3 regions of the Roseibium salinum genome follow, and region 3 is predicted to be linked to each of the others. Evidence: riboswitches for the same ligand, from Rfam matches in the RefSeq annotation. Region 3 holds a riboswitch; each other region holds the start of a gene.
The links. Region 3 has a riboswitch for cobalamin ahead of ON753_RS07355 (hypothetical protein). Riboswitches for the same ligand answer to the same signal wherever they lie in the genome.

Region 1 (2,256 bases), 700 kb from region 3:
ATCGTGATCATGGTCATCATCGTGGTGATGATGATGCTCGTGCCGGTCGGACATGTCGTCTTCGGCTGCGCTGCCGCGGCCGAGCAGCACTTCGATCGGCAGCGTTCCCTTTTCGGCGGAGACGATGTGAACCGCGGGACGGATGTCCGCGGCAATCTTTTCCCGAACGGCTTTCAAAGCCTCTTCGGAGACCAGGTCCGCCTTGTTCAGAACCACGAGGTCGGCGCAGCGCAGCTGGTCGTGGAAGAGTTCCTCCACCGGGCTGTCATGGTCCAGGGCGTCATCGGCGGCACGCTGAGCTGCCAGTGCCTCCTCGTCGAGCGCGATCCGGCCTTCCGCCAGAGCGGCCGCATCCAGCACCGTCACCACGCCGTCGACCGTCACCTTCTGCCTGACTGTGGGCCATGAGAATGCGCGCACCAGGGGCTGCGGCAAGGCCAGGCCGGATGTCTCGATGACGATGTGCTCGGGCGGGTTGTCGCGTGCCAGCAGCATTTCCATCGTCGGCAGGAAATCGTCGGCCACCGTGCAGCAGATGCAGCCGTTGGTAAGTTCAACGACTTCTTCCGCAGAGCAGCCCGGGTCGGCGCAGCCGTTCACCAGCGAGCCGTCAAATCCCATATCGCCGAACTCGTTGACGATCAGGGCGATGCGCTTGCCGCCGGCATTCTGCAAGAGATTGCGGATCAGGGTCGTTTTGCCCGCACCCAGAAACCCCGTGACGATGGTTGCCGGTATCTTCTGGCCGGGCTGCAAGGTGGAAGTGGTCATATTGAAATTTCCGCTTGTGTGTTGGGTTTCATGAGCAAAGGCAGGCCGGCGGCGACAAAGACCACCTGGCTGCACGCCTGTGCCATACTCTGATTAAGCCGTCCCTGAGCATCGCGGAACGACCTGGAAAGACCGTTCTCCGGCACGATCCCCATACCGATCTCATTGGAAACGAAAATGCAGGTGCCCTCAAGGCGCGGCAGTACCTGGCACAGTTGCGCCGTCTGCGCACCGACATCCTTTTCGGAAAAGGTCAGATTGGACAGCCACAGCGTCAGGCAATCCACCAGCACAACCCTGTCGGGCCGGGATTCGCGCAACAGGACGCCTTTCAGGTCGAACTGTTCCTCGATCGTGTGCCAGGCGGCACCGCGCTGGTGCCGGTGGGCCGCAATCCGGTCGGCCATCTCCGCGTCCAGGGCGGCGCCCGTTGCGACATAGACCTTCTGCAGGCCGGATTTTTCCGCCAGGGTTTCCGCGAACCGGCTTTTTCCCGACCGGGCACCGCCTAAGACCAGTGTGGCACGAGGGCCTTGTGTTTCCGTCACCTGAATTCTCCCGGCCGTCCACCCGACAGCGTGCTAAGGGGTTGCTTCCTTGACGGCCGGTCTCCTGGCTTGCGGCTCGACGCGTCCTGCACCCCTTCCCGGCCCGTCCGGCCAGTGGTTTTCGTGCAGACGCTCACCGCTCACAGTTGCGGGGGCAGCTCCGGATTTGGCCAACTGGCCGCGACCGGATTCCCGTTTCATCCGGAATTGGCCGAGGCCTTTTCCGGAACCGTCGGTTTTCTTCCTAACCGTATATCTGAGCCGATACAAGCGGGTGCCGGCAAACGCCCGGATCGGCCGGGTCTTCCGGATTTGAAGGATGCATGTGTCAGCTTTTTCTGTAGACACCCGAAATCTGTCGGTCATCGGGTGCAAGCAGACGTTTGGAACGTGCCGTTTTCCAACGCGACCGACCGGGCGACAGTCATGAAAAATATACGGTTTTCCACACGCTGGCCAAAAAGATATCGGGGCGGCGAAAAAAACGCAGCCGGGGGCTTGGCAAACAGATCAAGCCTTTGATATACGCATCTCCATCGACGGGGCGGCTCCTTGCTGGCCCCGAGCGTGGTGATCCCCAGTAGCTCAGTTGGTAGAGCAAGCGACTGTTAATCGCTGGGTCGCTGGTTCGAGTCCGGCCTGGGGAGCCATCACCACCCTCTCATTCTTCCTTTGAAATGGCTGTATTCTTCTGGTCCGATCCCCATGGCCTTCCTGTGGATTCGCACGACCCATGCCTTGTCCCGCCCGGCGCTTGGCAGGTTCGAGCACTTGCCATGCGGCTCGTCCTCCATCAAGTTCGAATTTCCCAATTCTTCGCGCGATCGGCCCGCACTGGGCAATGCATAATTTTGTCTAACTGACACAAATATTTAACTTGCCTGCGCGCCCTACTTTCAACAAAAACGACTACAAAAAGAACTAACAAAGCGCGTGA
Region 2 (2,256 bases), on a different contig from region 3:
CAAGGGTAATGCCGTTGCCGGCCGCAACGACAAAACCGATGCCGCCGCCAAAGATCAGTCCGATCGCAAAGAGCGCGAGGGAACGTTCCATAGAAGTACCAAATCTGCAGGTATCAAGAAAAACAGGCGGAACAGGATGCTCCGCCCGCTTGACCGTTCTGTCCCGGTCGTAGCCGTATCAGGCGGGTTGAACCGCTCCGATCCGGCCGCCCTCGCGTTGCCAGAAAAACCCGGCAAAACATCCCAGCAGCATCCAGGCCGCCATGCCGACGCCGAAGGCACGGCTGGCAAAGAGAGCGCCGATCTCGGTCGGCACCGGGCCGCTGAATGCATCCGGCTCAGGTGCCCCGATGACATGCGGCGCCAGCAGCAGCACCGCGGCTGCGCCCCATGCCAGCCAGTTTCTGCCGAAGGCGAGTAACCAGAGGCCTGCGCCGGCCGCCACGACCGTCGCCCACCACCAGATCTGCCGGGCGCCGACATCGGCGGCCGCAACGCCCGGCACTTCGGGTGCCAGCGTAAAGCCCGGTGCGAAGTGGAAGGTCACGAAACCCGCAAGACCCCAGATCAAGCCGTTGCGCGCGGTGATTTTCGCTCCGCGCATTTCCGCAATCGCCATGCCGACCAGCAGGATGAAGGCATATCCGGTGTAGGTGAGCATCGCGAAAACGACGCTGAGGCCGTCACGCATCAGGTCGAAACCACCGACATCCTGGTGAGCGCTGACCGCTGCGGTACCGAAATGAACCAGTTCGCCGGTTTCATAAAGCTCGGCGTGGAGCAGGACCGGCTGCACGAAGTAAAGCTGCAGCAGGGCCGCAATAAGCCCTGCTGCAGCGCCAGCGAACAAGCCGCTGATCAATAAACGGGAAAACATCTCAGTGGCACGGGAATCCGGTCGCGTGACGCACGTCATGCGCTGCGTCATGCAGGCCTTGCGCTTGCACGTGTCCGGTGATCGTGATGATTGCGAAGCCCAGGACGGCCGCAAAAGCAAGCGGCAGAATGCTGGAAAGCGAAAGTGATGCAGTGTTGGTTTGTGTCGTCATATTGTCCTCTTGCCGTCACACCCGACAGCCGGTTTTAAGCAATGCCTGGCAGGTCTCCTGGCTCGCGGGTCTCAGCACATCGCCTGTCCTTCCCTGCAACATCTGCAAGTGGTTTATCCGGCGTGCGCTCTCCGCATACAGTCGCGGGGGCGGCTTCGGCTCCGAGCGCCCTGCTTGGGTCCGCCCTGTCCGAATTCCCTCTTCGTTTCCCGGCACTTTGTACCGATTGGAAAACCAAGCATCGCTATAATGTCCTAATTCCGCACCGAACGAAAGCCCCCACCGGCGGAAATCATCCCGCCGCCAGGCCAAACAGCGATCGTGCCAGGGCGAGTTTGCCCTCAGCGGCACGGTCGCAGCAAGCGCGGAAGTACCCACCCGGCGAGCTGATCCTTTCGGGATCCCGCAGCGCCTTTTCGGCAACGACCGCAAGGATCGCCGCGGCCGCCTGCCGTCCCAGCCGTCCGCATGCCTCGGAATAGGCGCTCTGGCTGAGGCCGATCCCCAGCCTTATCACCTCGGCGGCAGACAGCAGCTCCGCCCAGCTTTTGAGTGACAGACCGAAATCGCTCTGGACGGTCGTACACGCGCTTTCCAGCAGAGATATCGAAACGGCGTCCAGCGCCGCGGACCGGGTGAAATCCGCCTCTCTCTGACCTTTCCGCCCGGTATTGCGGCTGATTTTGCCACACTGCCCCGCCGCTTGCTCCCTTTCAGGAGCTATTTCGGCGCCGTAGGCGTCGTCAGGTTGAGTATTGATTTCATCCGCGTGAGCGGATGTCCGATTATTTAGGCAAGAGTCTTGAGAGTTTGTATTAAATAATTGGGTGACATTCGTGTCATGCTCGCCTGTCGTATATTGATAATTATCCACATTATGGGCCTGTTTCTGGCCTTCGGTCAGCGCCTCGATCAACAGGTCATAAAGATCCTGTAGGAGCACCATCTTCTCCTGGGCTCCTTTTCCGCACGCCATGATGGACATCATCCGGTCGTGGAAGTCGGAGAGGTCCAGATCCGTGGTTGCCTCGATGATATCGATGATGGCCCTGGAGAGCTTCGTCACGGCCCGCCTGGCTTCGCGCTCCGCGTTGAGCTCCGCCTGCCACTCATCGGCAAGCCGCTTGATCTCGCGGTAGCGGACACGTGCCGGCGTGAAATCCAGGCCGTAGGCGTAGGTAATGTCGCCCGTGTCGTTGCGGTGGAC
Region 3 (2,256 bases):
ACGCTTGGCGAAGCCCAACAGCGCCATGCGCTCGAGGGCATCCTCGACAATCTCCGCGTCCCGCCTGCCGCCGCTTGCCGGTCCTGCGGCATGCGGGCGGCGGCCCAGAGCGACGATTTCCCGGACGCTCAGCGAAAAGTCGGTCGGCTGCTCCTGCAGAACAGCGGCGATCTTCCGGGCCGCGGCGCGCGCGGACATGCGCCAGATATCCTCGCCGTCCAGCAGGATAGATCCCGTGCCGGGCTTCAGATAGCGATAGAGCAACCGCAGAAGCGTCGATTTGCCGGCGCCATTGGCACCGGCAATGCCGAGGATCCGGCCTGCGGCAAGGTCGAAGCTGACGGGTTGCAGAATGGATTTCCCCTGCCCTGTCTTCCAGCTTGCATTGCGAACGGCGAGCTCGGAGCCGCTCACGACAACACCGTCTCGTCCGCGCCGGTGACGATCATTGCCGCGGGGATGCGCGCAAGGGTGCTGCCGCGCAGCTTTCCGGGCCGCTGCCCGGATACGCACCAGCCGTCTTCCTGCTCGCGGTAGAGCTGCGCAAAGGCCACGAGATCGTCGATATCCGTTTCCGGATCGATATCGCCGAACAGATAGGTTGCCTTGGCGCTCGCCTTGAAGGCAATCGTGCAGGGCCGCGAACATCCGGCCATGCAGGCGGTGCCGGAAACCTCGAAGTCGTCGCCGGTCACCGGCGCCGCCCGTCTCAGGGCCTGCTGCAGCTTGCAGATCAGCTCGAAGCCGGGACGGCAATCGCCCCCCTTGTAGCGGCACGAAGTGCAGATGAAAATCCTGTGCGGCTCACTGCTCATCGCTCGCCTCCCTCGAGGCGTGCACTTTTGGCTGCCGGCCGCCTTCCCGGCGGTAAATCGCCCCTGCTGCCCTGCAATGCCGTTTCCTTTCGCGCCTCTTCATCCGTGATTTGTAATGTTATTACATTACCTATAACGCTGCTTTCAAGAGCAAATCCGCGCTTGCCCGGCGCCAGGGCTCTGGCCGCGCGGTCGCCAAGGCAGCTCGCCTCGGCCAGGAGGAAGGAAATTTCAAAGGTGTTTTTCTGTGCAGTCCGGTTCATATCGCCCTCCGCGATTGCGCGGGGCGTCAAAGAACCGAATGCCACATTCTGCCGATCGGGGCTGAATCGCCATGTCACTCGCTCCTCCGGGACACCCCGCCCGGGTTGAAGTTAAGGGTGAAATGGCAGGTCTCCTGACTTGCGGGTCGCAGCTTGCCTGATCCTTCCCGGGGTTTCCCCAGTGGCGCTTTCAGGTTCGCTCACCGCTCACAGTTGCGGGGGCAGTCACGGATTTGGTGCCTTCTGGCTACGCCGCACCGTGTTCCCTTTTAATCCCGATCCGGAGTGCGGAATCGGAAACCATGGCTTCCTGAGTGCGGGATTTTTTGCCGCGTGTCAACAAGGCGGCGGCGCAACCTTATGCGCGGGTGTCACTCTGTCCTCTTGCCATCTTCTCCCAAAAATCCTACCTCCGGGTCCATGAAACAGCATGCCTTTCCCCCGCGCGCCGAAGCGCGCCCGACCACCCATGAGACCCACGGCATTTCGCGCCAGGATGACTACGGATGGCTCCGTGCCGAGAACTGGCAGGAGGTCATGCGCGACCCGTCCGTGCTCGATGCCGACATCCGCGCCTATCTGGAGGCAGAAAACGCCTATCAGCAGGCGCAGATGGCACCGACGAAGGAGTTGCAGGAGCAGCTCTTTGCCGAGATGCGCGGCCGCATCAAGGAGGATGACAGCTCCGTTCCCTCCCCCGACGGCCCCTATGCCTACGGATTGAAATACGAGACCGGCGGTCAGCAGCCGATCTTCTTCCGCACGCCGCGCCACGGCGGCGAGGAAACGGTGCTTCTTCACGGCGACAGGGAGGCCGAGGGCAAGGCCTATTTCAGGCTCGGCGGCGCCGGTCACTCTCCGGACCACAAGCTGCTTGCCTGGGCCTTCGACGATAAGGGCTCGGAGTATTACGCGCTGCAGATCCGCGACACCTCCACCGGCAAGGACTTCGACTACCGGATCGAGGACACGGGCGGCGGCGGCGTGTTTTCCGCCGACAACAAGTATCTCTTCTACGTCCGCCTCGACGCCAATCACCGGCCCTCGAAGCTGTTCCGCCACGAAATCGGCACTGACCCGGCCAAGGATGTGCTGGTTTACGAAGAAAGCGATGCCGGGTTCTTCATGGGCGTCGGCAAGACCCAGTCGGGCGAGACCATCGTCATCGACATTCACGA

Region 1: linked by a shared signal. The riboswitch ahead of cobU (bifunctional adenosylcobinamide kinase/adenosylcobinamide-phosphate guanylyltransferase) and the one ahead of ON753_RS07355 (hypothetical protein) in region 3 are both predicted to bind cobalamin.
Region 2: linked by a shared signal. The riboswitch ahead of ON753_RS03500 (CbtB domain-containing protein) and the one ahead of ON753_RS07355 (hypothetical protein) in region 3 are both predicted to bind cobalamin.

The regions. Positions count from the first base shown of each region.
Region 1 covers NZ_JAPEVI010000003.1:1,324,289-1,326,544, forward strand. Annotated here, with positions in the region: gene cobW (cobalamin biosynthesis protein CobW) at 1-771, opposite strand, end outside; gene cobU (bifunctional adenosylcobinamide kinase/adenosylcobinamide-phosphate guanylyltransferase) at 768-1,319, opposite strand; cobalamin riboswitch at 1,357-1,568, opposite strand; tRNA gene ON753_RS10670 (tRNA-Asn) at 1,894-1,969, shown strand.
Region 2 covers NZ_JAPEVI010000002.1:255,657-257,912, forward strand. Annotated here, with positions in the region: gene ON753_RS03490 (hypothetical protein) at 1-91, opposite strand, end outside; gene ON753_RS03495 (CbtA family protein) at 179-928, opposite strand; gene ON753_RS03500 (CbtB domain-containing protein) at 879-1,049, opposite strand; cobalamin riboswitch at 1,080-1,303, opposite strand; gene repC (plasmid replication protein RepC) at 1,342-2,256, opposite strand, start outside.
Region 3 covers NZ_JAPEVI010000003.1:621,597-623,852, reverse strand. Annotated here, with positions in the region: gene ON753_RS07365 (ABC transporter ATP-binding protein) at 1-414, opposite strand, end outside; gene ON753_RS07360 (DUF1636 domain-containing protein) at 411-815, opposite strand; gene ON753_RS07355 (hypothetical protein) at 812-1,078, opposite strand; cobalamin riboswitch at 1,186-1,398, opposite strand; gene ON753_RS07350 (S9 family peptidase) at 1,499-2,256, shown strand, end outside.